Regions from separate parts of the Marinomonas sp. GJ51-14 genome, predicted to be linked through region 1. Evidence: predicted binding sites of a transcription regulator. Region 1 holds the regulator's gene; the other holds the start of a gene.
The links. Region 1 encodes PhoB, which activates phosphate uptake and scavenging genes when phosphate is short. Its sites were predicted from a motif close to TGTCATANNNNTGTCANA; they were not measured.
Positions count from the first base shown of each region.

Region 2: the regulator PhoB is predicted to act here: its motif matches at 13,358-13,375, upstream of ugpB (sn-glycerol-3-phosphate ABC transporter substrate-binding protein UgpB).

Region 1 is NZ_CM147879.1:1,183,368-1,199,173, reverse strand. It holds gene AC0L3Y_RS05880 (RelA/SpoT family protein) at 1-33, shown strand, start outside; gene AC0L3Y_RS05875 (RidA family protein) at 95-481, shown strand; gene AC0L3Y_RS05870 (NAD-dependent epimerase/dehydratase family protein) at 568-1,404, opposite strand; gene AC0L3Y_RS05865 (hydrogen peroxide-inducible genes activator) at 1,596-2,501, shown strand; gene recG (ATP-dependent DNA helicase RecG) at 2,511-4,592, shown strand; gene AC0L3Y_RS05855 (hypothetical protein) at 4,734-5,411, shown strand; partial or broken gene lrp (leucine-responsive transcriptional regulator Lrp) at 5,472-5,949, opposite strand; gene AC0L3Y_RS05845 (amino acid ABC transporter substrate-binding protein) at 6,492-7,514, shown strand; gene AC0L3Y_RS05840 (amino acid ABC transporter permease) at 7,630-8,805, shown strand; gene AC0L3Y_RS05835 (amino acid ABC transporter permease) at 8,815-9,915, shown strand; gene AC0L3Y_RS05830 (amino acid ABC transporter ATP-binding protein) at 9,938-10,717, shown strand; gene AC0L3Y_RS05825 (HDOD domain-containing protein) at 10,814-12,082, shown strand; gene AC0L3Y_RS05820 (chorismate--pyruvate lyase family protein) at 12,089-12,649, shown strand; gene ubiA (4-hydroxybenzoate octaprenyltransferase) at 12,646-13,500, shown strand; gene phoB (phosphate regulon transcriptional regulator PhoB) at 13,586-14,281, shown strand; gene AC0L3Y_RS05805 (phosphate regulon sensor protein PhoR) at 14,278-14,766, shown strand; gene phoR (phosphate regulon sensor histidine kinase PhoR) at 14,724-15,614, shown strand; gene AC0L3Y_RS05795 (response regulator) at 15,687-15,806, opposite strand, start outside.
Region 2 is NZ_CM147879.1:806,790-822,595, forward strand. It holds gene pyrE (orotate phosphoribosyltransferase) at 1-38, opposite strand, end outside; gene AC0L3Y_RS03945 (exodeoxyribonuclease III) at 155-931, shown strand; gene AC0L3Y_RS03950 (D-hexose-6-phosphate mutarotase) at 1,039-1,965, opposite strand; gene AC0L3Y_RS03955 (ATP-dependent zinc protease family protein) at 2,206-2,682, shown strand; gene AC0L3Y_RS03960 (hypothetical protein) at 2,774-3,256, opposite strand; gene AC0L3Y_RS03965 (response regulator) at 3,256-4,269, opposite strand; gene AC0L3Y_RS03970 (GAK system CofD-like protein) at 4,428-5,612, opposite strand; gene AC0L3Y_RS03975 (DUF808 domain-containing protein) at 5,796-6,704, shown strand; gene AC0L3Y_RS03980 (HAD-IIB family hydrolase) at 6,734-7,537, opposite strand; gene AC0L3Y_RS03985 (DeoR/GlpR family DNA-binding transcription regulator) at 7,545-8,303, opposite strand; gene AC0L3Y_RS03990 (glycerophosphoryl diester phosphodiesterase) at 8,326-9,117, opposite strand; gene ugpC (sn-glycerol-3-phosphate ABC transporter ATP-binding protein UgpC) at 9,125-10,192, opposite strand; gene ugpE (sn-glycerol-3-phosphate ABC transporter permease UgpE) at 10,195-11,043, opposite strand; gene ugpA (sn-glycerol-3-phosphate ABC transporter permease UgpA) at 11,040-11,918, opposite strand; gene ugpB (sn-glycerol-3-phosphate ABC transporter substrate-binding protein UgpB) at 11,997-13,298, opposite strand; gene AC0L3Y_RS04015 (Hpt domain-containing protein) at 13,604-13,951, opposite strand; gene AC0L3Y_RS04020 (response regulator) at 13,985-14,710, opposite strand; gene AC0L3Y_RS04025 (MASE1 domain-containing protein) at 14,784-15,806, opposite strand, start outside.

The DNA of each region.
Region 1 (15,806 bases):
AAAGTATCACGGGAAACTATTGTTGGACGCTAATACTTTATAAAGAAGTAAATGATCGTCTCCATTAAACACCTTTTTAAATAGGATATTCATCATGTCAAAACAAGTGATTCATACAGAAAATGCTCCAGCGGCAATCGGTCCATACTCTCAAGCCATTCGCGCTGGTAATACAGTTTATCTTTCTGGTCAGATCCCTCTAGTTCCTGAAACAATGGAAGTCATCAGCGAAGACGTAAAAGAACAAACCACTCAAGTATTTAAAAACCTGCAAGCAGTTTGTGCAGCAGCTGGCGGCTCTTTAGACAAGGTTGTTAAATTCAACATTTTTATGACAGATCTAGGTAACTTTGCCACTGTAAATGAAGTCATGGCAGAATTCGTTAAACAACCTTACCCAGCTCGCGCAGCAATGGGCGTTCGTGCTTTGCCGAAAGGTGTGCAAGTGGAAATAGAAGGTATCATGGTTCTAGAAGACTAATTACTTAAAATTAGTACTATAAAAAACGGACAATAAAAAAGAGACTTCGGTCTCTTCTTTATTGTCCGTTTTTTATGCTGAGATTCTTAACTTTTATACTCGCCCAATAGCGTCTGATACCCCGAAACATAGCTCGGATAACGAGGCTTCCAGCCTTGGGATAAAAGATATTGCCCCTGTATTCGCTTGCCTGAATTCGGAGTAAAATCACCAATACTACTCACCGCAGTTTTCACACCAAGACAGGTTGCGAGCCAAAGCTTCACTTCCCACATTGAAACAGGTGTTTGATCTGTAACGATAACGTGCTTAGGCAAAAGCCTTCCTTCTAGTGCGTGCTTAGCTAACATAAGCAACGCTGATACAACATCGTCTCGGTGAACACGGTTTGTCCAGCTGTTCGGTCCCCAATCCTCTTCACTTTCTACTTTTTCCAATAATCTAAACCGCCCTGCACCATAAATACCGGAGCAACGCACTGCTACACTTTGAAACACAGCAGCCAATGCCGATTCAGTTTCCAATAAAATACTGGCTGTTACTGATTGAGGTTGCGCAGGCGTACTTTCATCTATCCACTCACCTTGGCTTTGTCCATAAACACTGGTACTTGAGACAAAGAATACTCGCGGTGGTTTTGCCATTGCTTTATATCGGCGAATAATCACTTGAGTCGTATCAAAATAAGCTGCTCGATAAGCAGATTCGTTTCTTCCACTTGGCGTCATAATTATAAAGATGGCATCGACATCAGGTAAAACATCATCGCTCATTTCAACAAGATCACCTGTTATCCCCTGTACACCATGGGGAAAGTCTAATTTTGTGCGGCGTACTCCCGTGACTTGATGACCTTGTGTAATAAGCTCTGTAGCCAGTCCTGAACCTAAATCGCCACAGCCCGCAATTAATACATGTGCCATCAAACGCCTCCATACAGGGTTTTGTAATAACCTTATCTATTTCATTTCTTAAGAAGGAGAAACAATAAAGAAATAATCTGTAACAACAAATGAACGAGTATACTTTATCAAATGATGTATTATCATAGCTATTAACAATCAATCAGCCAATATATCCATTCAGCGATACATCAAGCTATATAAGGTGCGTTATGACATTAACGGAATTGAAATACATTGTAATGCTTGCAGACGAAAAACATTTTGGCCGAGCGGCCGAGCGCTGTTATGTTTCGCAACCAACGCTAAGTGTCGCGGTAAAAAAACTTGAGGAAGAGCTCGGTACCGCTATTTTTGAACGCAGTAAGAGCTCCGTGTATATCACCCCACTTGGCGAGCAAATCATTACTCAAGCCAAACGTGTTTTAGATCAAGCTGGCATGATCAAAGAGCTTGCAGCATCAGGGAAAAATCAACTAAAAGGCCCACTAAAAATTGGGGCCATTTTTACGATCGCACCTTATCTATTTCCTTTTATGATTCCGGCTTTGCATAAAATTGTTTCTGGTATGCCGCTAATCATTGAAGAAGACTTAACTGAAAACCTACGCCCTAAGCTTCGCAATGGAGAATTAGATGCAATCATAGTGGCGCTTCCTTTCCGTGAACCTGATGTGGTGACACAACCGATTTACGAAGAAGAGTTTGTCGTCCTTATGCCTAAAGACCATCCATGGACAAAATTAGAGACCATAGAAACAGACCAACTCTCGACTGATAATCTATTACTCCTTGGTAAAGGTCATTGTTTTAGCGAGCAAGTGTTAGAAGCCTGTCCTTTGGTTACAGAAAGCGAATTTGACGATGGTCGAACCGTTGTGAATGGCAGCTCTCTAGAAACCATCCGTTATATGGTTGCATCTGGTTTGGGCGTCACTGTATTACCTAAATCAGCGGTAACTAATATCAATCACGATATGCTAGAAGTACGCCCTTTCTCTGAACCTGTCCCAAAACGTACTGTGGCATTGGCTTGGCGCGCTAGCTTTCCTCGCCCAAAAGCGATTGAAGCTGTTAGCCAATCGATTCGTGATGCTTGTAAGCAACTAGATTTGTAGAGACACAAGATGATCGACGGATTAGACACACAGGATGTGCGCGAATTAAAAGGGGTAGGTAATGCAATGGCCGAAAAGTTGGCCAAACTGCATTTGAATACAGTACAAGATTTGCTATTTCACCTCCCTATTCGCTATCAAGACAGAACACGAGTTGTTCCTATTGGACAGCTCCGTTTTGGCGATGAAGCTGTTATTGAAGGCCAAATCACGGGATGTGAGATAAAAATGGGCAAACGTCGCAGTTTGCTTTGCCGTATCAAAGATAATACAGGCACATTGTGTCTACGTTTCTTTCACTTCTCTGCAGCACAGAAGAAACAATTAGAGTCAGGTAAACGTGTTCGCTGTTTTGGTGAGATTCGTCGAGGCAGTACAGGATTTGAAATCTATCACCCTGAGTACAAGGTAATAGGCGACGATGAGACACAAGAAGAAACGGCTCAACTTACACCTATATATCCTCTTACTGAAGGTTTGACTCAAACCAAAATACGTCAACTTTGTGAGCAAGCCTTAGAGCGTTTAACCCCTTATAACTTGCAAGAGTGGCTACCAGAGGAAATACGCTCACAATTCAGTTTGCCTCCATTGAGCGACGCTATTCTCTTTCTACATCACCCTTCTCGTGAAGCAGACCTAGAACAACTTAGATCTGGTTGTCACCCTGCTCAATACCGTTTGTCTTTTGAAGAACTGATGGCGCACCAACTTTCGTTAATTGGTAAGCGTATTAAAGCGAAACAAGATGTTTCCATAAAGGTCCCAACTGCTGGTGAACTGAGCCAAGCACTCTTGAATCAGCTACCATTTTCACCAACCAATGCACAACAACGTGTTTTCCAAGAAATTCTGACAGATTTGAACACAGGCCATCCAATGCTTCGTTTGGTGCAAGGGGATGTTGGTTCAGGAAAAACATTGGTTGCTGCACTCGCAGCAGCGTCAGTTGTTCAGGCTGGGTATCAGGTCGCAATTATGGCACCTACGGAAATTCTCGCGGAACAACATTACATAAACTTCACCCAATGGTTTAAACCGCTAGGACTTCAGATTGCTTGGATGACAGGCAAATTGAAAAGCAAGGTACGTGAAAAGGAACTAGCCGATATAGCTTCAGGTGTCGCGCAGATTGTGGTTGGAACCCATGCTCTCTTTCAAGACACGGTTGATTTCGATCGCTTAGCTTTGGCTATTATTGATGAACAACATCGTTTTGGCGTTCATCAACGTATGGCCTTACGGGAAAAAGGCATGAAGCATGGCTTTCAACCTCATCAGTTAATTATGACAGCGACGCCTATTCCTCGCACACTTGCCATGTCCGCATATGCGGATTTGGATTGTTCGATCATTGATGAGCTTCCACCTGGCCGTACGCCAGTAAATACTATTGTAGTATCTGATCAACGTCGCCAAGAAGTCATTGATCGCGTTAAGAGTGCTTGTGAAGAAGGCAAGCAAGCTTATTGGGTGTGTACGCTAATCGAAGAGTCTGAAGCACTGCAATGCCAAGCAGCAGAAGACACAACAGTACTATTACAAGAACAACTTAATGGATTAACAATCGGCTTGATTCATGGTCGATTAAAAGCCCAAGAAAAAGCCGATATCATGGCAAAGTTCAAAGCTGGTGAGATTCAACTATTGGTCGCGACAACGGTAATTGAAGTTGGCGTTGATGTGCCGAATGCAAGTCTCATGGTAATAGAAAATCCTGAGCGACTGGGTCTTGCGCAACTTCACCAGCTTAGAGGCCGTGTTGGTCGAGGTCAGGCAGCAAGCCATTGTGTATTACTTTACAAGTCACCTTTAGGGCAGAACGGAAAAGAGCGGCTATCAACTATGCGTGAAACCAGTGATGGTTTCAAAATCGCAGAAAAAGATTTAGAGCTACGTGGCCCTGGTGAACTGTTAGGCACTCGCCAAACCGGACTCTGGGAATTTAAAGTCGCAGATTTACAACGTGATAAGGGTTTACTAGATGACGTACAAAAAGCGGCTGCACTATTACATGCCAATCACCCCGAACATGTATCGCCTCTTTTATCTAGATGGCTTCCTAACCATGACCAATACTTAAACGTCTAGCTGAGCCTCTCATACTCCTTGGCTTCATATTTGCTTCATATCAAGCTTAGAAATCTAATTGAACACAATATGATCAATAAGACTTCTAACTAATAGTTTTCGGTGTATTCTTATTTTATCGATTCATTTGAAGGAGTAGACATGTCCTCTCTAAATCAAGGTGCTGAGTTATTCATACAAGGTTGTGGTTATCGAATCGAAAATGATCGTGTCATGATTTCCATTGAACGTATTGGAAACAATAGAACAGAAGATAATATTAGTGGCACTTTACGCCTTCAACTCTGCGCTTTTTCCTCAAACTCTAATATCTTTGATTGTAATGTATTAGCCTCGACATCTATTGGTGAAATCAAAGGCCAACACTTTATTCCAAATTGTCACTATGATTTAGTGTTCCAACCACCATCAACGGGATCATGGCAACTTGCTCTACAGCTAAATGAATGGGATGGCGTCAATTACGCATTACGTGACACAGTATATTTTGAAGCGCTTTATCAGACTCTTGCAGGACCTGACAACATAGCAGCAACTAAAATTGACACAGTAACACCTTTATTAACTCAATCAACGAATCATTCTGAGGCGATAAAGCAAGATAAGGCACCAAAAGTGTCCATAGATATGACAGACTCATCCCCCATTATAAATAAATTAAAAACAAAGAAATTACTGAGTATCTCCGGAATTCCCATAAAGGTACTTGAAAGACTTATTGCGGAGCGTCCATTTCAATCGGAAAAAGCCATCCTCAGCGTAAAAGGGATGGGGCCAGTAATGCTAAAAAAATTACTGACAAAATTGGCTGACTCATGATGCAGTTCTTGAACGGATGAAGGAGACAAGATCCAGTGCTCTCGCCTCTAATAGGAAGGACTAAGGTATATTAACCACTGTCGTGCTTTTAACCTCTTCCATTGCAACATAAGTGCGTGACTCACGAACATGGGGAAGCGTTAACAAGGTTTCACCAAGTAGTAATCGATATGTATCCATATTCGATACGCGCAGCTTTAAGAAGGTATTCAAAATCACCTGCAATTAGATGACATTCCAAAATTTCTGGAATTTCAGAAACGGCAGTTTTAAATTCGTTAAAACCTTCTGGTGATGTTGTCTTAAGACGAATTTCGACAAACACCAATAAGCCTGCATCAACTTTCTTAGGGTTTACCAATGCACAATAGCCAGTAATGTAACCATTACGCTCTAAGCGACGCACTCGCTCTAAACAGGGTGTAGCGCTCAATCCGACACGACTAGCCAATTCAACATTAGATAAACGACCATTTATCTGTAGTTCACGAAGAATCTTTTTGTCTAAACGATCAAGTGGCTTTGCTGAGTTATCCATCTGACGTGGATCTCCTTACATGACTTCTACTGAAGTTTAAGTCTACCATGTAGATTACAAGCTGTGGAAAGTGCTTTATTCAATATATTACGTATAGACGCAATTACCCTGTACAAAAAAGCACCAAAACAACGCAAAATACACATTTGATACAAAACAGTACATTCATCCATCAAAAATGCCCCTATATTGTGCAAAATAACTTCTTATATAAGCTACAAGCCTCACATACCGTGACTTGAAGAATTAAAGAACAATAATGTATAACATTAGCGCTTAGTGTGATTTTTGCCAAAAAGGTGTAAAAAAAGCATGTAGCACATCGTTTTAAATATTTTATTCTTGACTACGCCTCAAAAGAGTAATTCTATAGAGGTATGTGATGGTCTTTTTAGATGAATCATCTGCATATATTCAACAACAAGAAGAATTAAATGTTGGCACCAACCTTGCTAAGTATCAATACATAGATCTTCAGGTCTAATATTGAAAGGTTAAGTGAAATAACAACATATATAAAAATGCCCGGGAGGCTCAATATAATGAAATCGAATGTTGGTAAACTACTGTCTACTGCAGCAATCGCCGCTACTCTAAGCACTGCCGCTACTGCCGCTACTCTAGATGACGTTAAGTCAAAAGGCTTTATCCAATGTGGTGTTAGCCAAGGTGTTCCAGGGTTTTCAAACGCTGACTCTCAAGGTAACTGGTCTGGTATTGACGTTGATGCTTGTCGTGCTGCTGCCGCTGCCGTTTTCGGTGATGCTCAAAAGGTAAAATTCACTCCTCTTTCTGCTAAAGAGCGTTTCACCGCTCTACAATCTGGTGAAATCGATGTTCTAGCTCGTAACACTACTTGGACTTATACTCGTGATTCGTCTCTAGGCTTAGATTTCACAGCGGTTAACTTCTATGACGGTCAGGGCTTCATGGCTCGTAAAGACCTAGGTGTTGAGTCTGCATTGGATCTTGACGGTGCAACAGTTTGTACTGAGCAAGGCACAACAACTGAATTGAACATGGCTGACTTCTTCCGTAAGCACAAATTGTCTTACGTTCCTGTTGTCGTTCAGAAAGCTGATGAAGCACTAGCTGCATACGCTTCTGGTCGTTGTGATGTATTCACTACAGATAAATCAGGTCTTGCTGCTCACCGTTCTAAACTAGCTAATCCAAGTGATCATATGATCCTTCCAGAAACAATTTCTAAAGAGCCTCTAGGCCCTGTAGTTCGTCACGGCGACAACCAGTGGAAAGACATTGTAACTTGGGCTATGTTCGTTCAGGTTAATGCTGAAGAAATGGGCATTACTTCTAAAAACGTTTCTAAAATCAAAAAAGAAACAAATGATCCAGGTATTGCTCGTCTGTTAGGTAAAGAAGGCGATATGGGTGCTCAGCTAGGTCTTCCTGCTGATTGGGCTTACAACGTAATATCTCAAGTAGGTAACTACGGTGAAGTGTTTGAACGTAACGTTGGTCCATCTACTCCAGTAGGCCTTCCACGTGGTATTAACAATCTATGGACTGAAGGTGGTGTAATGTACGCGCCACCAGTACGTTAATATTTAATACCTAAAAGCACACCTGCTTAGGGTAATTTACTCAGCGGCAAATCGCCGCTGAGTTTCTCCCCCTTCCTTACCACATCTGACGAGCATTCCATTTGCCTGAACTAAGATGAGCGATAAAACTATTTCAAGTAATAAAAGCCTTTTGCATGACGCCGGCACTCGCGCCCTAATCTTTCAAATTGTGCTTCTAGCAGTGGTTGTATTCGTAGGCTATTATTTATTTAGTAACTTACAAGCCAACCTAGCAGACCAAGGTATTTCTACTGGTTTTGAGTTTTTAAACCAACCAGCTGGATTTCCCGTTCTTATTCACCTAATTGAGTACACAGAGGCAGACACATACGGACGAGCGTTTGTTGTTGCCTTAATTAATACTATTGTTATCTCTTTAATGGGTATTGTTTTAGCCACTATTATTGGTGTTGTAATGGGCTTAGCTCGCCTTTCCAATAATTGGTTAGTTGCACGCCTAGCGACTGTATATGTTGAAACCTTACGTAACATTCCTCTTTTGTTACAAATGTTCTTCTGGTACTTCGCTGTATTAGCAACCTTACCGCACCCTAGAAACAGCATCATATTTGCAGACTTTTTCTTAAATAAACGCGGCATTTATTCTCCAAACCCTATTTTTCAAGAAGGTTTTGGTATTGTTGTCGCAGGATTTATCCTATCAATTGCTGCCTCCATTGCTTTAATTGTTTGGGCGAAAAAACGTCAAACCAGAACAGGTCTTTGGTTTCCTGCTTATTGGGCTTCTTTCGGCGCAATCATTGCTATCACCTTTCTAGCATTGGTAGTGTCTGGTTTCCCTATTGAGTTTGACCTACCGCAAAAAAGTCGTTTTAACGTCACTGGCGGAATGGTTCTTCCTCCAGAATTTGTTGCTGTACTTGTTGCCCTTTCTACTTATACAGGAGCCTTCATTGCCGAAATCGTTCGTGCTGGTATCTTGTCTGTAAATTGGGGACAAACTGAAGCTGCTCGTTCTCTGGGTCTAAAAGATAGTTTGACTCAACGTTTGATCGTTTTACCTCAAGCGTTACGAGTTATCATCCCACCGCTTACTAGCCAATTCCTAAACTTAGCGAAAAACTCATCACTTGGTGCCGCCATTGCGTATCCAGAGTTAGTTGCTGTTGTTATGGGTACGACGCTAAACCAAACAGGTCAAGCGATAGAAAACATCGGTCTTTGTATGTTGGTTTACGGAACATTGAGTCTTACGATTTCAGTATTCATGAACTGGTACAACAAAAAAATGTCATTAATGGAACGCTAGGAGGAAAACATGGCTATTGAATTTAAACCATCACCAAGCCTTCCACCACCAGTGAATTCTGTTGGTGCTGTGGCATGGGTTCGCCAAAATTTATTGTCGTCCCCTTTAAACATCTTTTTAACACTGTTCAGCTTTTATGTTTTATATCTGCTTGTTCCACCCGTTGTAGAATGGGGCATTATTACTGCAACATTTGACGGTGCATCTAAAGCAGCTTGTACTGGCGGTGGTGCATGCTGGGCTTTTATTGGCGTTTATTTTGATCAGTTTATGTATGGGTTATATCCATCTGAAGAAACTTGGCGTATTAATTTAGCCTTGATTTTACTCGTGGTTCTAATCGGTACTTTTGCTGTAAAAACAGTCAACAAACTATATTTATCCATTGGGATTATCGTTGTTTACCCTGTTATCGCCTACTTCCTATTCGCTGGCGGTGTATTTGGGTTAGAAATCGTTGAAACGTCTTTGTGGGGTGGCTTGTTCTTAACGACTCTTTTGGGTGTCGTTGGTATTGTTGCTTCGTTTCCTTTAGGTGTTTTGTTGGCGCTTGGTCGTCAATCTAATATGCCAATTGCGAAATCTATTTGTATCGTTTTTATCGAAACTGTTCGTGCTGTTCCTTTGATCACTATCTTGTTTATGGCGTCAGTAATGATTCCTCTATTCTTGCCTGAAGGCATGAACTTCAACAAGCTATTACGTGTTCTGATCGGTATCACTCTATTTTCAGCAGCTTATATGGCCGAAGTTATTCGTGGTGGCTTACAAGCTATTCCGAAAGGTCAATATGAAGCTTCAGATGCTATGGGGTTAACTTACTGGCAGTCGATGATTTTGGTCATCTTGCCACAGGCATTGAAACTGGTTATTCCTGGTATCGTAAACACTTTCATTGGTCTATTTAAAGACACAACCCTAGTGTACATTGTAGGTATGTTTGATTTACTTGGTCGAATCCAAGCGGCAACCCATGATGCAGACTGGTTAGGAACCACTATTGAAGGTTATGCCTTTGCAGGTTTTGTTTATTGGGCTGCATGTTTTGGTATGTCACGCTACAGTATGAGAATCGAGCGTAAATTAGAAACTGGGCACAAGCGAAATTAGTTAAGAATTTGAGGTATTTATAATGTCAGATACAAATATGGCTCGTGCCCAACTTGCGCCGGGTGAAGAAGCAATCATCGAATTTAACGATGTAAACAAATGGTACGGTGACTTTCACGTATTAAAGAACATCAATTTCAGCATTAAAAAAGGCGAACGTATTGTTGTTTGTGGTCCTTCCGGTTCAGGTAAGTCCACAATGACACGATGCATTAACCGCCTTGAGGAGCACCAAAAAGGTTCTATCATTGTTGATGGTATTGAAATGAACGATAACTTGAAAAACATCGAAGCAATCCGTAAGGATGTGGGTATGGTTTTCCAGCACTTCAACTTATTTCCTCACCTAACCATTTTAGAAAACCTAACTTTAGCTCCAATCTGGGTACGTAAAATGCCTAAGAAAGAAGCGGAAGAAATGGCAATGCATTATTTGGAGCGTGTAAAAATCGCCAACCAAGCATTGAAATTCCCAGGTCAGCTTTCTGGTGGTCAGCAACAACGTGTAGCGATTGCTCGCGGCCTATGTATGCAACCTCGTATCATGCTTTTTGATGAGCCAACCTCTGCACTTGATCCGGAAATGATCAAAGAAGTATTGGACGTAATGGTTCAATTAGCAGAAGAAGGTATGACCATGGTGTGTGTAACACATGAAATGGGCTTTGCAAAAACCGTTGCAGACCGCGTTGTATTTATGGATGCCGGAGAAATTGTTGAAGCAAATGAGCCACATTCATTCTTCGACAACCCTCAACATGACCGTACGCAAATGTTTTTGAGCCAAATTCTAAATCACTAATCCGTAATTTAGTTCTAAAATCTGTTATATTGACAAAAGCCCCTACTAGGGGCTTTTTTACATCTATCGTTAGTATGTGTTTTAACAGAGAGTTTTATGGAACAATCACTTAACTTCCAACCCAGCAAAAAACTAAGAGTTGTTCATTTAGCTGATCATACTGGTCGTTTACAGGTTATTTTTCCCGAGAGTAATATGCTGGACATCTCGGCTGTATCTCGCATAACTAAACGTCGCTTTGAACCCATTACTAATTTTAATACTTCTGGCGACCCTCTCATTAAACCAAATAGTGTTACTACAATATTAGAATCAAGCATTTTGGAAGGTTCTTCTTTTTCTATTCGAACAAAAGCCAACAGTAGATATCGCGAAATTTCAGTGGATGAATTACAAGACATGTTTTCAGGCCCATTAAATCGCTTTGAGCGTATATCCATCGAAACATCTTTAATCCTAACGCCGGTCGAAAACCATGAAAATGATGAAGAACAGATCCTTCAAGCATTAGGAAAATTTCAGTCTATTCGACTTAAGCAACGCCTAGAAGAGACACTAGAAATACCGCCACTGCCAGCATCGTCTCATCGAATTATTCGCCTCTCTTCTGATAAAACCGCAAATACAGATGAGCTGTGTCAAGTTATCGCCTTAGATCCTAGCTTAGCCGCCCAAGTTATTAGTTGGGCCTCTTCAGCTTACTACGGTGCACCTGGCTCTATTGAGTCTGTGGAGGATGCAATTATTCGAGTATTAGGCTTTGACATGGTAATGAACTTGGCTCTTGGCCTTTCCATGCGAAACGCTTTTCAAACACCAGAAGAAGGCCCTCGACATTATGAAGACTTCTGGCTAGATTCTGTTGCAAACGCTGCTCTTATGGAAGCCTTGGTGAAAGCTATGCCTGTGAACAATCGACCGAAAATTGGTCACGCTTACCTTGCAGGTTTACTGTATAACTTTGGCTACTTAGCGATTAGTACTATCTTGCCTCCACATTTTTCGATTTTATCTCGATATCAAGAAGCGAATGCTCATTTGCCTTCCGAAATCATTGAAATGCAAACATTGCGTTTTACAAAAGAACAGTTAGGTTCATGGTTGTTACGTTATTGGAGCTTGCCAGATAACATTTGGACAGCAATCCGCTACAGTAAAAAACCACACTACTATGGTGAACACGATACCTTAGCGAAGCTACTCTATATATCTACTCAACTACGTGATGACGGAGATATTGAGCCATCCGTATTATTAGAAGTTGGTTTAACTCGGGAAGAAGCAGAAGCGTGTCGTACCCATATTTATAAGAAGTCGGCCGAAATACACAAAATGGTCGATTTAATTAACAAGATGAATAACTAATTAATCATGACGTTAATAAATCAATCTGCTACACAACAATTCGACTATAGCTGGATGCCGGCACATCGAATAAATAAAACAAGAGTGCCTAAAAACTTATGGCCTTGGTTAACCTCTGATGTGTCTCTAACCGCAAAACTACAAGAACTTGGCTCATTGACCGTCGAAGTCATAGAAGACGCTTGGGGGACACCAACAGCACGAGAAAGAAGTCGTCTAAAGTTACGCCCTCGTGAAGCAGCAAGAATTCGTACTGTTTTACTAAAGGTTGATGGTGTTAGCGTTATTTATGGGCGCTCCATTATCCCTGCAAAAGCATTACGAGGTCATTGGCGACAAGTGAAGCACCTGAAAAATAAACCATTAGGTGGCTATTTATTCCAACATAGAGCACTTATTAGAAGCAGTATTGAAGTAACACAGTTACCAAAACACCTGTTTCCGAATCAACAAACAGGTCTGTGGGCAAGACGCTCTGTTTTCCATCAATTTGGCCCAGGCATATTGGTCAATGAAGTGTTTTTTGACGAAATAAACCATTTAAAATCACCGTTTGGATTATTATGAAAAAACTTCAAAATTATTTAGAACTTACACGATTTAATCGCCCTATTGGCTCATTTCTTCTAATGTGGCCAACATTATGGGCTCTATGGCTTGCTTCAGGAGGCATGCCTGAATGGCATTTAATTATCATCTTTATATTAGGTGTATTCAGTATGCGTTCAGCTGGCTGTGTCATTAATGATTACGCAGATAGAAAAGTAGATGGCAGTGTAGAACGTACAAAGAACCGCCCTTTACCATCAGGTCGTGTTTCAGAAAAAGAAGCTTTAATTCTTTTCGCAGGTCTTTGTGTGCTCAGTTTTGTATTAGTCCTCTTCACGGATATGAGAACCATTTTATTGTCTTTTGTCGGATTGGGCCTTGCAGCACTTTATCCATTCATGAAGCGATATACTCATTTACCACAACTTTTTCTTGGTTTGGCTTTCTCTTGGGCCATTCCAATGGCTTACAGCGCTCAAGGAGGCGACTTAAGTGATCCCATACTATGGATGTTATTTGTCGCAAATTGCTTCTGGACGATTGCCTATGACACTTATTACGCGATCACAGATCGCCCTGATGATTTAAAAATAGGCATTAAATCGACCGCCATTTTATTCGGTGAGCAAGACTTATTCGTGATTATTTGCTTACAGGGATTAACCCTATCTCTTTTGACTTGGGTAGGGTTGCTTGCAGAATTAAATTGGCCTTACTTTGCTTCATTAATTATCTGTATCGGACTTTTTTATCATCAGTTTAAACAAGCTAAATATCGTGACCGAGACGCTTGTTTCCGTTCTTTTCTAGATAATAATCGTATCGGTTATTGCGTATTCATAGGCTTAGCGACAAGTTATTTTATGTAATATATATGGCAAAGTTATGACATTTTAACCAAACTGTCATATATAGCCGTTTTAATAGACCGTTCCTGAGATGAGGATAAATCCTGTGACCGGTAAAAAAGTATTAATTATTGACGACGAATCTTCCATACGTGAAATGATTGCCATCGCTCTTGAAATGGCTGGTTATGAGTATTTGGAAGCAGAAAACATTCAACAAGGCCACGAAATTATCGTGGATCATAGACCTGATCTTATTCTTGTCGACTGGATGATGCCTGGTGGTAGTGGCATTGAGTTAACTCGTCGCTTGAAAAAAGACAATACAACCGCTGAAATCCCTGTAATTATGTTGACTGCGAAAAGTGAAGAAGACAACAAAATACAAGGATTGGAAGTCGGCGCGGACGATTACATCACCAAACCTTTTTCGCCACGCGAATTAGTCGCGAGACTCAAAGCGGTATTACGTCGAGCGACACCTCAAGGTGTTGATGAACCAATTGAAGTCGAAGGTTTAGTTCTCGACCCAATCAGTCAGCGAGTCACCATCGGCAGCCGCCCTTTAGATATGGGGCCAACCGAGTATCGACTACTGAAGTTCCTGATGACTCACCAAGAACGAGCTTATTCAAGAGCTCAGTTATTAGATCAAGTATGGGGTGGGAACGTTTATGTGGAAGAACGAACCGTGGATGTTCACATTCGTCGCTTACGTAAAGCAATTGGCAGCTCACACGATTCCTTAATACAAACGGTACGAGGAACAGGCTACCGATTTTCAGCAAAAAGGTCCGCATGAAAAGTATTTGGCGAAACGCCATCCTTAGTTGGCTTTTAGGTTTAGCAGCCTGCATTGTAATCGGTATTGTCATTGGACAATTGCTGGGTGTTTTACTGCTTTATGTCCTTGGGTCTTTATACTGGCAACTGTATCAACTATACCAATTTCATAATTGGCTACGTCACTCTGGCCGTGCTGCTCCACCAGAAAGCAGCGGTATTTGGGGGGAAGTTTTTGATGCTGTATATCGCTTACAGAAGAAACAACGTAAATCCAAGCGACGAATGCGCCAAGCCCTCACCCGAGTAGAAAGCTCTACCACAGCCTTGAAAGAAGGCGTAATCATGGCTGATAACCAAGGCAATTTAGAATGGTGGAATAATTCTGCGGCTCATTTTCTTGGGCTGATGCGCCCGGTTGATCGTGGTCAAGCCATTACTAACATTGTTCGCAGTCCAGAATTTTTAGATACTTCACTCAAAAGCGCTTTGGCGAGCCTTTAATTATCAAATCACCAGCCAAAGACGGCGTATATTTAGAAATACAAACCACTCTGTATGACAAAAATGACCATCTTGTTTTTGTACGTGACGTTACTCGTTTACACCTGTTAGAACAAATGCGAAAAGATTTTGTCGCTAACGCTTCCCATGAATTAAAAACGCCCTTAACAGTCATCAAAGGTTATTTAGAAACCTTAGAAATGTTCAAAGATAGCCTGCCTAAAAGCATGCAGAAAGGCATAGTAAATATGTCCGAACAATCTGAGCGCATGGAACAACTTATTGAAGACCTTTTACTTTTATCTCGATTAGAAAGTGATGACAAACGGGAAGAGAACCAATGGCACAAAGTCTCTGACATCGTTACCTCTATCCAGAAAGTGACAATACCAATATTAGATGATCAACATTGTCTTTCTGTGGACATTCCAGAAGAAGCTCGCATTTATGGTTCTTACAAGGAGCTCTACAGCGCATTTTCTAATCTTATTGTTAATGCCATCAAATACTCACCGGATGGCGGTAGCATCGATGTAAAGTGGGAATCCAATGATTTAAGCGGTGTGTTATCAGTCAAAGATGCAGGGCTCGGTATAGACCCAAGGTATATACCACGACTCACTGAGCGCTTCTTTAGAGTAGATAAAGGTAGAGGATCAAAAACAGGTGGGACAGGCCTTGGATTAGCCATAGTAAAACATGTTCTATTACATCATGATGCAAAACTACAAATCCGCAGCCAACCAGGAAAAGGCAGTACCTTCTCTTGCTACTTTCCAGCAAACCGAACCAGAACAGACAGTATTCCAGCTGTATCATCCACCAGTGATAACGAGCCAACTCTATAAATAAAAAAGGGAAGCCAAATATACTTGCTTCCCTTTTTAAAAAATCATTTTCTTCAACACTATAAAACAAGATTATAAGCTATCAAAAAGTTGACCAATAAAGTCTTCTTTTTCCTTATCTTGGTCAATTAAGCTTAATGTTACAGTCAAAAATGTCGAGTCGTGTTTCTTCTCAGTCGTTGCTACCGCCTG
Region 2 (15,806 bases), 380 kb from region 1:
ATAGCGAATTCAATAAAGTCTCTTTGGTAAGGTTTCATGCCAACTCCAGAAAGATAAAAAGTACACAACAAAGCGCCGCCAAGAACGAGCGAAGCCATGCCAACATTGTATAGGCGCTAATATAACACACGGCTAGGAATTGTAGGGACCATAAATGAAGGTCATCAGCCTTAATGTAAACGGTATAAGACAAGCAGCCGATCGCGGCTTTTTTGAATGGATGGTTCGTCAGGACCCAGATGTTGTATGTCTACAGGATATACAGGCAGATGAACGCTCACTAAATGATAGTGTGTTTTTTCCGCCTGGATACAATACATACTTCTTTGATTCAATGGAAAACCCAGAGCAAGCGGGCGTTGCGATTTATTGTAAAAGCATGCCTAAAGCAATCATGACTGGTATGGGGTTTCCTGAATGTGACTTTGAAGGTCGCTTTATTCAAGCGGATTTCGATAAAGTCAGCATTGGTGCATTCTTAACACCGCACGGATCTAACCATGAAGAAGCCTTACAAGAACATAAGTATCGCTTTATGGAAGGATTTAAAAACCATTTGATAAAAACGCGTCGCAAGCGTCGTGAATTCATATTTTGCGGTACTGGCAATGTAGCCCGCTCACCAATTGATGTGAGTAGCTGGTTTGTTAATCAGCGCAACTCTGGTTTTTTACCAGAAGAGCGTAAATGGATAAACGAAATATTCAATGAAATGGAATATATCGACGCTTTCCGTCAAGTAAACAAACAAGACAAACAATATACTTGGTGGCCTGATTACGAGCGCGCATGGAAACTGGATGAAGGTGGTCGCTTAGATTACCAAATCGCTACTCCAGGCATTAAAAACCTAATCCAAGGTGGCTCCATTTATAAAGGCCAACGCTTTTCAGATCATGCACCACTGATTATGGAATACAACATTGATTAAAAATTGGTTACTTATTTAAGCCAATAACTTCTTATCAAAAAAAGCCCGCTGGATCTCTTCAGATTACCTGCGGGCTTTTTTATAAAGGCGAATTAAACGCTTAAATGTTAACGTTCGTCTTCGTAGAGCGGTTTGTGTCTTACCTTGAGTTTAAGCTGATGAATTCCACCTGGTGCAATTTCATAAGAGTCACTCATCACATTGGCCGCTTCAACACAGACAAACTGACGATATTCATCATCTTCCATATCTGGGCGTTTTTTCGCTAGCTCTGCCCCTGGATTCCATACAACAGTACTTTCACTGCCTTCGGTACTAATCACTATTTTTCTTTGTAAGCCTGCGTCTTGTATTTCACATTTCTCAGGTGCAGATAAATACACGCGATCAAGGCTATCACAGGGTGCTATAGCGCCTTTTTGTATATGACGGCTACTCTTATCTAATTTATCAACATAGACCACCTGATCCAGCCCATGAACTTCCGTTAATAAATTATCTGAAACATTAAAATAAGTATGAAGTGCTTCACTAATTGGCATTGGCTGATCAGACAAGTTAGCGGCAGAGAAGTTGACTCTAAAGCCCTTACTAGAAAAACGGAAAACCTGTCGTAGCTCAAAGGCCAAAGGCCACATTTCTTCTATTAATGGATGATCTTCAGAGGCTAAACGAATCACAACCTTTACATCACCATTTTTAAAACGACCCGCTTCGATAAGTTCCCAACGAAAATAACGAGCAAGACCATGTGTTGGATAATCATCATGCTTTGCATGGGCGCTAAACCAAGGCCAACACACGGGAATACCAAAGTGACGACGTTCAAAACGCCCTTCTCCACCTTGATGGTCTGATTGAAACAAAAGGTCCTCTTGACCAGCAGGAATAAAGCTCGCTAAATGCCCGCCCCAAAGCGCAATAACAGCGCTAAAGCCCGGTTGATCGATGATAATCTCATCGCATTTTTTAAAGCTTGCTGGGCGTATTTCGCCTCCCAGCTCTTCCAACGCTTTCATCAGTTGGCCATTCATCTACAACTCCATAAACATTTATTGGGGGCACATAGTAACTTTCGACAGAATGATTACAATAGTTTCTGCTTATACTGACAATTCAACAACGCAAATAACACTGTTATGAATCAATAAAAACTTAACCTGATCGCCCTTTTAGGCTATAAAGCATAGCAATTGCATTTATCGTGTAAATCTAAAAAAACAACTTTTAACGTTTTCTGTTTTCTTTTTCAAAAGTAAAGGTGCACTTTTTCTATGGATCAACTAAACGAGCCAAAAATGGTTATCGGTAGCGACGAATGGTGTACATTCACCTCCATCAAGATTCCAGCAATCAAAGCACGGGTTGATTCTGGCGCAAAAACTTCTTCAATGCACGCAGTCAATATCCAAAAGTTCTCTCATAATGGTGAACAGTGGGTACGATTTGAGGTACATCCTCTGCAAAAGAACAAGAAAATCACAGTTCATTGTGAAGCACCTCTTATTGACCAGCGAGTCATCAAAAGCTCAAGCGGAGATAAAGAACAGCGCCCAGTGATTCGCGTCCCTCTTTCCCTTGGCGACAAATCATGGGAAATTGAGGTCACTCTCACAAACAGAGACAGTATGGGTTATCGAATGTTACTTGGACGAGAAGCAATGAGCGGACGCGTTCTAATTGACCCACAAGGCCAGTGCTTGTTAGGTGACAGACAACAAGACGAGTTGAAGAATCTATATCTGAGTTAAAATATAACCCAGCCTAAAAGACATCGACAAAAAAACGCTATCTGCCTTCCATCCAACTTTTTAATAAAAGGAGATGGAAGGCTTCACAAGCCTATTTAGATAAAGCCTTGCTCAAACGTTGTAATTTTTGGTTAGCAGCAGATAATGCCAATTTGTTAGTCGCAATGTCCGTTACATCATAAACCACCAAACAAATATGCTTAATAGAACCATCAGGGCTTGATATTGGGCGTATCGCTACATTCTGATACATCTTATTAGCAATACCAGTAATCGGACGATAGCTTTTAAATGGAAATAAATACGCACGTTGTTCCCAAGAAACAAAAATAGGCGTTTTTAATCCAAATACATTATCGAATTTTTGACGTAGCCAGCTTGTATCTAAACTGGGAAATAAGGTTAACAAGGACTGCTGTTTCGCAATTGATGAACTAACACCACTGTGGTTTTCCATAAAACTATTCCACAGTTGAACTTCGTACTTCGAATTTAATACCACTAGACCTACATCGATATGATGAAGCATATCGAACATCCAATGAAAATCCGCTAATCCTTCGCCATTATTCATTATTCATCCTCCACTAAAAACGACAACAAGTTCTCAAGTGTTGGCACAGAATCTTCTGTGAACAGCAGCATCAAGTCACAGCTAATCTGATAATTTTCCACTTCATAGACAATTTCAACAGCGAGCGTACGTCGCCATGTCGCTTTTTTAACATTAATTAAGTCAGCAATCTTGACATGCTGTCCCAACAAAGCTGGGTGACTGTGACTAAAATCGATATTGAGCTGTTTGCCAATAGCGGCCATAAAAGGGCCAACTAAAATAGAGGAAACATCCATTAAAAGTTCGGTTTCTAACTCTCTAGTGATTCTCTCAGTAACTCCAAGAAGTTTTGCCATATCAGGAAAACTCGAATCACTAAAGATTAATAAGGCTTCAAATGCGATACCGGACCCAACAAACCCTTGCGATACAGCTGAACAGCTATCTGCTTTCACGCTGTAATCAAGCGCCATTTGTAACTCGCTAACTTCTAGAATATTTACCGTGGGCACTGGCAATTTAACAAACACATTTAACATTTCAGCAAGGACACTGGCTGCACGCCCCATTGCGATGTTTGATATTTCTTGCAGGCATTCGTTAAGAGTAAATTGTTCTGCGGCTGAGCTTTGAGGAATCACTATTGAATTACCAGTGCTTCCAGCAACAAACAAACCTAATGAAATGAGTAAATCACGAAGATCTTTAGCTAACGCAGGTTTTTTATGAAATGCCATCGCGCCCATGTTTTTAACACGTTCAATCGCTTTGGGTTGTACATCACCAGACACAACAATAACAGCGGGGGATTGAGCAAAAGACTGCAAAGCCTCAAGCGTCTCATAGCCGTCTTTAATTGGCATATTCAGATCTAAAAACAACACATCAAAAACAGATGTCGATATTAAATCTAAGGCTTCTTGACCATTTTCAGCGTACTCGACATCAACATCCCAGTCTGTCGGCAATACTCGTGCTAATTGCTTTCTGGCAATTGCCGAATCATCACAAATAAGTACCCGTTTACTCATACTACTCCCTTTTCTTGTTGTAGTGGCCTAGCTTCCTACTATGCCACTTTAGCTATTGCTCCTAATAACGTATAAATGTTATTTCACGTACCACTTTTGTATCTGTGTTACTTAAAACATAGCAAATATTTTTCAGTTATCACTTTTCCTCGCTTAAATTAGGTAAAAGATAATAGTGCTTTTGTTACTAACCGCTCATCGTATTTATTTAATTTTGAAGTGATTAATGGCGTTCTAATGACTTCAATATTCAATTCTTTTAATTGCTTAACATCCACTTCACCGTAATCGTAACTACTATCAAGCAGTAAAAAATCCAATGCAGAATAGGCCTCTTGACCTTCTTTATCTACTTCGACGGCAGCTACCAACCTTCGTATTCTTTCCATTAAAGATAAACCCTGCTGTTCAGGATCAATCCCTAAATTAGGCAGATACACTTTAGGGTTTGAATTATTGCAAATTGCACGACCAACCCCTTCTGGCATTAGGTTAGCGAGAAGACTGCTATAAAAACTACCTGGCGGATAACAAATCAAATCCGCGCACTCTATCGCATCTTTACGGTCATCTGCAATATGTTGGTTAGTTAATTGCGTTCTACGTAATCCGCTATTAAGCCACATACGCTTGATTGGACTAGGTAATACAGTTGTTTCTTTACCAGTAATATTATGTTGCCCTAAAACGATGTCGCCATTGTCTAGTTCAACACCTAAATGCAAACTAGCATCCAATGTGGTTTTCACATCCCCCAAGGTTTTCACTAATCGAGAGAACAAAAAGACAATAGGGTCCAATTGCTGCTGATTATTCAAATAGCCACCAGCAATAATCAGATTCCCAATACTTGCGCCTCGTAAATCAAAATCATCATTGATACGCTGCTGAGTGACAGCGAGATGAGATTGAATTAACGCCTTCATCGGGTTAGGAATGCTTTCAATGAGTGGATGTTCACCTAATACAAGATGCTGCAATTGTGCTTTCAACTCAGCCGAGGTTTCATGTTGACTTAGACGATGAGTAAATAGGGCATACACTGCTGGCTGCCCCATAACAGTCTCATCTGCTAATGCCATTAAACGGCTACGTAGATCTCCCACTGCTGGAATATCAAATTCAGCACGTAAACGTGCAGAACTACCACCAGAATCAAAAGGCGTTACCAAATGAATAGAATGATGCGTGTATTCTTTAAACACTCGGCTGATTTTATTTAGCGCTGAGCCGCCACTAAAAAACAACACTTTTGGACCTTGTTCTGGCAAACTTTGATAACGATGCACACGAACAAGATCTGGCATCATCATGCGACGAAAAATACGCAGAGAACCGGCCATAAAAACCTCATTATTAAAAGTGACGGACAAATAAAACCAAAGAATGAAACACTTACATGCACCAAAACGAATCGACTTGATGTTATCTTCTAATGATACACAATGCTAAAATGAAAATCAGACTACGCAAAAAATAACACTCTTAATTTCAGCTTTTCCTTTAATTCACTAAAGAGAAACATTATGGCAATGACAGGTTTATTAGCATTATTAGATGACATTACTGTGTTATTGGATGATATTGCTGTTTTCTCAAAAGTTGCTGCAAAGAAAACTGCAGGGGTACTTGGTGATGATCTTGCACTCAATGCTGAACAAGTTTCCGGAGTAAAAGCAGATAGAGAACTCCCTGTTGTTTGGGCGGTCGCCAAAGGTTCCTTTCTAAACAAACTCATTCTTGTGCCTTTAGCCCTTGCCATCAGCGCTTTTATTCCTTGGTTAATTCAACCCTTATTAATGGCTGGCGGCTTGTATTTATGTTTTGAAGGAGTAGAAAAAGTTCTACATAGTTTTCAAAAAGACAAAGGCGACAAGCATGCTCTCACAAAAATAGTGAAAGAAGCGAAATCAGACACAGAAATGCTAGCACTAGAAAAAAACAAAATACGCGGTGCCATTCGAACTGACTTTGTACTCTCTGCCGAAATTATTGTCATCGCCCTCGGCACTGTTGCAGGTCTCGATTTGCTAACTCAAGCCATTGTGGTCAGCCTAATTGCCTTTATTGTTACTGTGGGTGTTTATCTATTAGTTGGGATGATCGTCCGTCTTGATGATATTGGTTTGCATTTACATCAATCCAGTAAAAAATCCATCCAAACCATCGGGTTTGGCATTCTAAAAAGCGCCCCGATGCTCATACGTTTACTTTCGATTGTCGGAACCATTGCTATGTTTTTGGTTGGCGGTGGAATCTTCGTTCATGGTTTACCTGCTTTACATCATGCTGCAGAACTAGCCATTTCAGGTGAGATAGCTAACTACCCAATTCTAGGCAGTTTAATTAACACTGGAATCAGTTTATTAGTCGGCTTATTGCTAGGTGGTATTGCTGTGGGAATAGCGTCCTTTTTACCAAAAAAACGCACATAAAAAAGAGTTATAAACTCTATAGCTAGGCTCTAGAAAGAACGCCTAGCCAAAATATAGTCAGCCAGTTCCGCAAAGCCTAAACCTCCCGGTTGAGAAGTTTGGTAGCGCGGACGGTGTGTCATAATCGACAAGTGTTCCGCTATGTTCGCTACCCCCACACTCAGAGGAAAACGTGCAAACATACTTTCATCGTTAGGTGCATCACCAACGTACAAGACTTGCTCTCGTTGCTCCAACTCACTTAAACCATAGACTTGACTTAAGACTCGCTGAGCCATTGAAAATTTATCATACCCTTCGGAGCAAACATTGATGTGTATTGAGCTAGCTTTCACATTTAAACCTAAAGCAGCAAGCTTAGACAAACATGCATTCTTTTCCTCAACTGCAGCAGGCTTTACATCTTGCGCATAGTCAATCGCCACATCAGTTAACCGATAAGATTGATCTCTGGCGAGTTTCAATCGAGGGAATTGCACTAACACCTTATTCACTTCACTCAATAAACGAGCTTGTTCAGCTCGCATAATTGATTCTTCACGCCAAAATTCATAAGTAAGGTGCTGGTCTAAGGTTTTTCCAATAAAGCAGGCACCACCTTCTGTAATCACACCATCAACGGGCAACGCTCTAGCAATCATGTCAGACCACCCAGCACAACCACCTGTGACGGGAATAACTTTAACTCCCTTTTCTTTTAATACAGTCAACGCCCGTAATGTTTCCACAGGCAATTGTCCTTGCCAAGTTAGGGTATCGTCGAAATCCGTTAAGATAAAACGTAAACCTTTACAGTCATCACTGACTAGCTGAGAAAGATCATGAATGGACATATTCATCCTATGAACAAAGTTGAATTTTGACACCTTGAGAGGTGAGTAAATGAGCTTGCGCTGGAGTCAGTAGATCACTAAAGAACCAATCAATAGCAGCAAAAGGATGAACCCGTGCCATAGCCTTGCGCCCCCATTTGTGTTGATCTACAACCAAAAGGCTGTGACGACTTTGTTCAACAATAACTCGACTCACAGCGGCTTCTTCTGGATCAAAATCCAATATTCCCTGCATTTCATCTATGCCACCACAGCCCAATACGCCATAGTCAAAATAGTATTGCCTCAAACCAGATAAGGTTTCTTCGCCAACCAAATCATGATGACGGTGTCGCAACTTGCCAGCCAAAACACGTACTCTAATATCTGGATAATTCCCTAAGATACCAGCCACAGTGAGATTATTAGTGAATACTTGCAAACGCTGATGAGAAACTAGCGCCTTGGCAACATATTCCACTGTGGTTCCAATACCTAAAAAGACTGACGCACCATCAGGAATCAACTCGGCAACGTGCGCAGCAATCGCTTCCTTTGCATCACTGTTTAAAAACTGTCGATTATCAAAAGATAAGTTTTCAGTACTCGATACAGGCGAAATTCCACCATGGGTTCGTCGTACAAGGTGACGTTCAGCCAATTGATTGATGTCTTTACGAATGGTTTGTGATGACACGTTAAAACGTGCCACCATCTCTTCTACTAATAAAGCATCTTCTTGCTGCACCCAGTTCAATATCTGGTTTTGCCGTTCATTTAAGCCCACAAAGGTGCCTTATCTCTATTCATTAAGGTGCTAATAAAAACGCAAATTTTGTTGGATCATCAGTAATAACAGCATCCATACCCCAAGCCCAATGAGATTCCACAGCTTGCGGATCATTCGCGGTATAACAAAGTAGTTTATAGCCCGCTGTCTTCACAGCTTGAGCTTGAACTTGCGTTAATCGAGAATAATCGCAGTTCAAACTGTAAGCCTTAATACTTTCAAGCTCTTCCAACCAATTGGCTGGAATATCTTCATACAACTGAGCCAAATGACGATCACTGTCGATCTCATAGCTCATCAGCAAAGCCCCGTGGTTAAAGCTGGAAATCATTAGCTTGTCATTATCTATCCAGTGAGTTTTCAACATTTCCATAACAGCTGGAACAATGGTTTCAACATCGGTACTGTCGTGTTTGATTTCAAGGTTTAAACCAAGACCTAGAGACTGAATACACTCTAATGCTTCTAAGAGTGTTGGTACTTTTTCACCAGCAAAATCAGCTGAAAATTTCGTGCCTGCATCCAACCCAATAACATAGCTTAGCTTTGCATCACGAGTCACACCTTGACCATTTGTACATCGCTCCAGTGTATCATCATGAAAAATAACGAGGGCACCTTCAGCAATCAAATACACATCAATTTCCACCCAAGTTGCACCCGCATCGGCCGCAGCACGAATCGACGACAAGGTATTCTCAGGTGCTAACAAGGCTGCGCCTCGGTGTCCCATTACTTTTGTATTCAACACTTTTTCACTAGTAACCTTTTCACCTGAAACATTCCCATCTAAAACATGGTCTTTTTGCATCTTGCTCTCACAGCCTTTGTTGAGTTATTTCGTCAAATAAATGCCAGTGTTTGACTGGTGCCTTTAACCATATGAGACTATTTAGCTCAGGCAAGTGCGGTCCAGACAAACGAACAACCATAGGAATGCCTTTTTTAGACTCTTCCTCTAATACACCATGTATCAGGGTCTCAGCGCCTAGAGATTCTACCGCTTGAATACGCAAAGCGAAATCAGCATTTTGCCCATCTGTCACTTCTAAATGTTCTGGACGAATTCCCCACACTACGCCACCACGGTGGTCATGAGGCAATGGCAAGGTTAATGAATCTGAAATTTTAACACCTTGTTCAACCAAATTCGCTGGAAGAAGATTCATCGAAGGGGAACCAATAAAAGACGCGACAAAAGGCGTTGCCGGTTTATTGTACAAATCCATTGGCGTGCCGATTTGTTCCGCATTACCTTTATTCAACACAACCAAACGGTCCGCCAAGGTCATGGCTTCGACCTGATCATGGGTAACGTACAAAGTTGTCGTACCTAATTTACGTTGCAGCTGTCGTATTTCCACACGCATCTGAACGCGTAATTTGGCATCAAGGTTAGACAAGGGTTCATCAAACAAGAAGACTTTTGGATCACGTACCATGGCACGCCCCATCGCCACACGCTGACGTTGACCGCCAGACAATTGACCTGGTTTGCGTTGTAACAAGTCGGTGAGTCCTAACATTTCGGCTACATCAGTGACTTTTTGCTCGATAATCTCTTTCGATACTTTGCGGTTCTTCAAACCATACGCCATGTTGTTGTAAACCGTCATATGCGGGTACAAAGCGTAGTTTTGAAATACCATCGCGATATCTCGCTCAGCAGGCTCTTTTTCATTCATACGTTCGCCACGAATACGTAGCTCGCCATCCGAAATACTTTCGAGTCCTGCTACCATGCGCAATAACGTTGATTTACCGCAGCCTGATGGACCAACCAAAACAATAAACTCACCTTCTTCAATAGATAGATCCACACTTGGAATTGCGTGATAACCATTGGGGTATGTTTTACCTATTTTTTCTAAAATAACATCCGTCATCACTACTTCTCCGAATCCACTAAACCTTTGACAAATAACTTCTGCATACCAATAACAACGGCAACAGGCGGCAACATAGCAAGTAAGGTGGTCGCCATAATTTGGTTCCACGCAATATCACCATCTGTAACAGATAACATTCGTTTAATACTCATAACTAGGGTGTAATAAGCATCATCCGTGGTAATCAACAAAGGCCATAAATATTGATTCCAACCATAAATAAACAAGATCACAAACAGCGCTGCGATATTTGTACGCGATAACGGCAACAAAATATCAAAGAAAAAACGAAACGGCCCAGCGCCATCAATTCGTGCCGCCTCTACCAACTCTCCTGGAATGCTCAAGAAGCACTGACGAAACAAAAAAGTTGCTGTTGCACTGGCAATCAAAGGCAGAGTCAAACCGGTATAACTGTTTAACAAGTTAAGATTTGCCACCACCTCATAAGTCGGCACGATACGAACCTCAACAGGTAGCATCAGTGTCATGAAGATGATCCAAAAACACAGATTCCGAAAAGGAAAGCGGAAGAACACAATCGCATAAGCAGACAACAATGAAATGGCGATTTTTCCGAACGTAATCCCCAATGCCATCACCAAAGAGTTCAACATCATGAAAAATACGGGCGTATCAATACCGTTACCAGCTTTCTCAAGTAACACAGTTTTCCACGTATCCACACCGGCATCACCAAACCACAATGGAATGTGACCAACACCAAAAGCAGACGCCGGATGAGTTGAAGCAACAAGCGCCATCCACACTGGCAACGCCACTAAAGCGATGCCTAATAATAAAGTTGCGTGGCTAACAAAAGTTAACCAAGGGCGATTTTCTATCATGAGTACTGCACCTTGCGCTCAATGAAACGGAACTGAATAACTGTCATAAGACCAACAATACCCATCAGCACAACAGACTGAGCCGCAGAGCCACCAAGATCTAAACCGACAAAACCATCTTCAAATACCTTATAAACTAAAGTATTTGTACTCTGGCCTGGACCACCCTTCGTGGTTGCATCAATTACACCGAAGGTTTCAAAGAAGGCATAAACTAAATTCACCACGAGTAAAAAGAAAGTCGTCGGTGACAAAAGTGGAAATACGATCGTCCAGAAGCGTTTAAATGGGCTAGCTCCATCAATCGAAGCCGCTTCAATCAGTGAACGAGGTACAGCTTGCAAGCCAGCAAGAAAGAATAAAAAGTTATAACTAATCTGCTTCCACGTAGAAGCAATCACCACCAGTATCATGGCTTGATTACCATTAAGGTAATGATTCCACTCCACACCTGATGACTCTAGCCACAGGGCAATCGGCCCCATACTTGGATCAAATAAAATCCACCAAAGCACACCAGCCAACGCAGGCGCAACAGCGTAAGGCCAAATCAACAAGGTTTGATACGCTAACTTTCCGCGAATAACTCGATCTGCCATGACAGCCAATAATAACGCGACAGACATACCTAAAATGGCAACAGAAAAACTGAAAAGCAATGTGGTTAGCATCGATTGGTAATATAGAGGATCAGTAAACAAATCGATAAAATTTTCAAAACCAATAAACTCTCGGCTTAAACCAAATGCGTCTTCTTGATAAAACGCTTGCTCTAATGCTTGCTCTGCAGGCCAAAGGAAAAAAATCGCCGTCACCAATAGCTGAGGCAAGAGCAATAACCAAGGAAGGCCTTTTTGGGGGAAGGTAACCGTCATAGAAATATCCAAACAAAAAAACGAAAGAACACCTAAAAAAATCGCCCTTATGTACAAACATAAGGGCGACCGTTTTATTTAGTCGTTTGCTCTTTCAAACTTACGAAGAAGTGCATTACCACGTTTAACCGCAGTATCAAGAGCTGTTTGAGCGTCAACCTTACCACTCCATACAGACTCAAGCTCTTCATCAATTACGCCACGAATTTGAACAAAGTTACCTAAACGTAACCCTTTCGTATTTGCTGTTGGTGTACCTGTTGTCATCTGAGTAACACCCGTTTCTGTACCAGGATTGGCAGCATAGAAACCTTCACCTTTCGTTAAGCTATAAGCCGCTTTGGTAATTGGCAAGTAGCCTGAAAATTGGTGCCAATCAGCTTGAACAGAAGCTCGAGATAAGAAACTTAGAAAAGAAGCCACTCCTTTGTATTCTTCTTTTGAATGACCTTGAAGAACCCATAAAGACGCGCCACCAATAATGGTATTAGAAGGCTGTTTAACTTTACCCTCCCAATAAGGAAGCTCAGTCACACCAAAATCAAACTTAGCATTACGTTTGATGCCTGCATAACCAGCAGACGATTCAGTAAACATGGCACACTCTTCACTATAGAATTTAGCGGCACCATCGTTTGTACGGCCAGAATAACTAAATATGCCATTTTTTTGCCATTCACCCATTTTCTTAACATGAGCAACTTGCAGTGGACCATTGAAAGTTAATTCTGTTTTCAAACCGCCAAAGCCGTTATCCAAAGACGCGAATGGTACGTTGTGACGAGAGCTAAGGTTTTCTAGATGAACCCAAGATTGCCAAGCTGTTGTAAAACCACAAGACACACCTGATTGTTGTAATTTTTTCGCAGTCGTTTCTACTTCTTGCCACGTTTTAGGGGCTTGAGTAATACCTGCTTTTTTGAACAAATCTTTGTTGTAGTACAAGACTGGTGTTGAACTGTTAAATGGCATAGAAAGCATTTTGCCTTCACTACTTGTGTAGTAACCTGTGACAGCACTTAGATAAGTACTTTCATCGAAAGGCTGACCAGATTCACGCATTAATTGGTGTACTGGATAGATAGCGCCTTTCGCTGCCATCATACTCGCCGTACCCACTTCGAATACTTGAACAATAGCAGGTTGTTGTTTCGCTCGGAATGCCGCAATTGCCGATGTCATGGTTTCAGTGTAATTCCCTTTATAAACAGGCTTTACAACATAAGCATCTTGGGAATCATTAAAGCTTTGAGCGATTTCATTTACTTTTTCGCCATTGGCCCCACCCATTGCGTGCCACCATTCAACTTCTGTCGCTGCGAACGCTGAGCTCGCAAGAGACATACCAACAACAACTGACGCTAACTTAAATTTATGCATTTCTGTGTTCCTCACAATGAGTTTTTATTAGAAAAGAAAGAACGACTATAAACAGCAAATGTTTCAATTTGATGATAGTTAGGTTTCATTTGAAATACAATTATTTTCAAATGAAAGTTTTTTATTAAAAATAATACAAATATGAAACGAAAGGAGAAGAATCACGCTCAGAAATGAAAAACGATGTAAAAAAACGAATGAACTTGTGGCAACTCAAAAGAGAAAATAAGACAGGAAAAAAATCAAAAAAAGCCACTAAAGGCTTTAGCCTAATAGAAAAATAAAGCGAAATAAAAGCAATCGTTTTAAGCTAATACCTCTTGATTAAGAGCAATCACTAACTTATCAAATTCAACAGTAAGAGAGGTAAGGCGTGCAGTTAATCTATCAAAATCATGCACTTTCACTAGCGCTTCAACTTCCGTAATAAGCTGACAAAAGCGATAACCAGATACTTCCAAACTAGCGCCTTTCAATCGATGTGCAACAATCGCAAGGTTAACCCAGTCATGAGACGCCAAATGCACTTGTAGGCATTCATACAATTCTGTCGCTTCCATAATAAACTCACCAGCAACCAGAACCATCAAATCATGGTTACGAGCAAGACGGGTCTCATAATCTGCGCCATTAAATACTTCTTGTTCAAACATGGTAAAAGAACTCCTTTCTATCCAACAACCATATTAAGAGAGCCATTTCATTAAAATGGCAACTAGCTTATCTTGTGACACAGGTTTTGCAATATGATCATTCATACCAGCAGAGAAACATTCATCCTCATCGCCTGTCATTGCATTAGCGCTTAACGCAACAATAGGAACATCTTGTGCTGTTTGGCCTTCTATTAATTGTCGAATTTTTCTGGTGGCTTCATAACCGTCCATAATAGGCATCTGACAATCCATGAAAATCAAGTCGAACTTAGTAGACATGGCTTGTTCAACGGCCTTTTGGCCATTCTCGGCAACAACAACTTCTACTCCGTATAAGCTCAACAACCCACGAGCCACAATTTGATTCGTTAAATTATCTTCTGCTAACAGCACTTTTGCCTTAAATACAGGTCGGCCCTCAGCCGTCATTTCAACTTCCTTTAGCACCATACTAGGAGCTCCTAAATATAAGGGGTTTAGATTATCCAATACATCCACTAATGATTTACTAAATATAGGCTTAATTAGAGATGCATCATACCCCTCTAGATTAAAATTTATATTTGAATGCTCATGCAGAAATACTTGAGACAGTTCTTTTTCTTTACAGAGCGCTTTCAACTTAAAAATATCAGAAGAGTCAGCATGCCTTAGAGCTTGTGAATCCAACAAAACACAATGACCACTCCATAGACTCTCTGATAAAGCATCATTGAGACTCTCATAAGAATCGTATTTGACGTTTAATGAAGCCAATAAATCTTCTAAATACTTCCGTCCCGTGTTGTTTTGATAAATTAAAATGACACTAGCATCATAATTGAGTGCTTCAACCTTTTCGGAATCCCCCCAGATCAAGCGGAATATTAAAGGTAAAAGTAGACCCCTCACCCTCTACGGAGATTAAGTTGATACTCCCCTCCATTGCCTCTATCATTTCCTTGCTGATCGCTAAACCAAGACCCGTTCCACCAAATCGTCGTGTTGTTGAACCGTCAGCCTGCTTAAAACGTCGAAATAAGTGCCTTTGATCTTCTTCAGAAACCCCAATACCAGTATCAACAATAGCAATACGTAAAATAATTGATTCATCTGATAAAGGATCAACCTCAAGATATAATGACACCTCGCCTTTTTCTGTGAACTTAACAGCGTTACCAACAAGATTAACCAAAACTTGCTTAATACGCAGACGATCCCCACGTAAATTCAATTCAGGAATAACAGTAGCGGGCACATTTAGCGTAACCCCTTTTTCTTCAGCTTTGAGAGTAAATACACTTGCTACGTCTTCAATAAGATCACTCAGTTCAAAGACTTCTTTCTCTAATATTAAATTACCCATCTCAATTTTAGACAAATCGAGAATATCGTTAACAATATCCAATAAAGATTCAGCACTCCGCTGAGACAGTTTTGCCAAGCTCATCTGCTCATCTTGCAGCTTGGTACTCATTAATAAAGATAAACAACCAATTACCCCATTTAACGGCGTGCGAATTTCATGGCTCATGTTAGCCAGAAACTCACTTTTTGCATGATTTGCTTCTTCCGCTTCGTTTTTCGCCTTACTTTGTTCTAGCTCAGATTTTTTTAAAGATTCGTTCGCTAACTGTAAATCTTGCGTTCTTAATCTAACTTTATTCTCAACCTCTGCGGCATAGCCACCCACTATTAATAAGAACCAGCCAAACAATCCTGAAATAAGAAAACCACAAGCTAAAATGAAATGAACAATCCAAGGCTGTTTAAAAAAGTAACTGTCACTGGTTTGAAACAGGTGCCATGACTTGCCACCAACATCAATATCGAAACCAACAGCATGATTGAACTCATTAGCCCCATAGCGCGT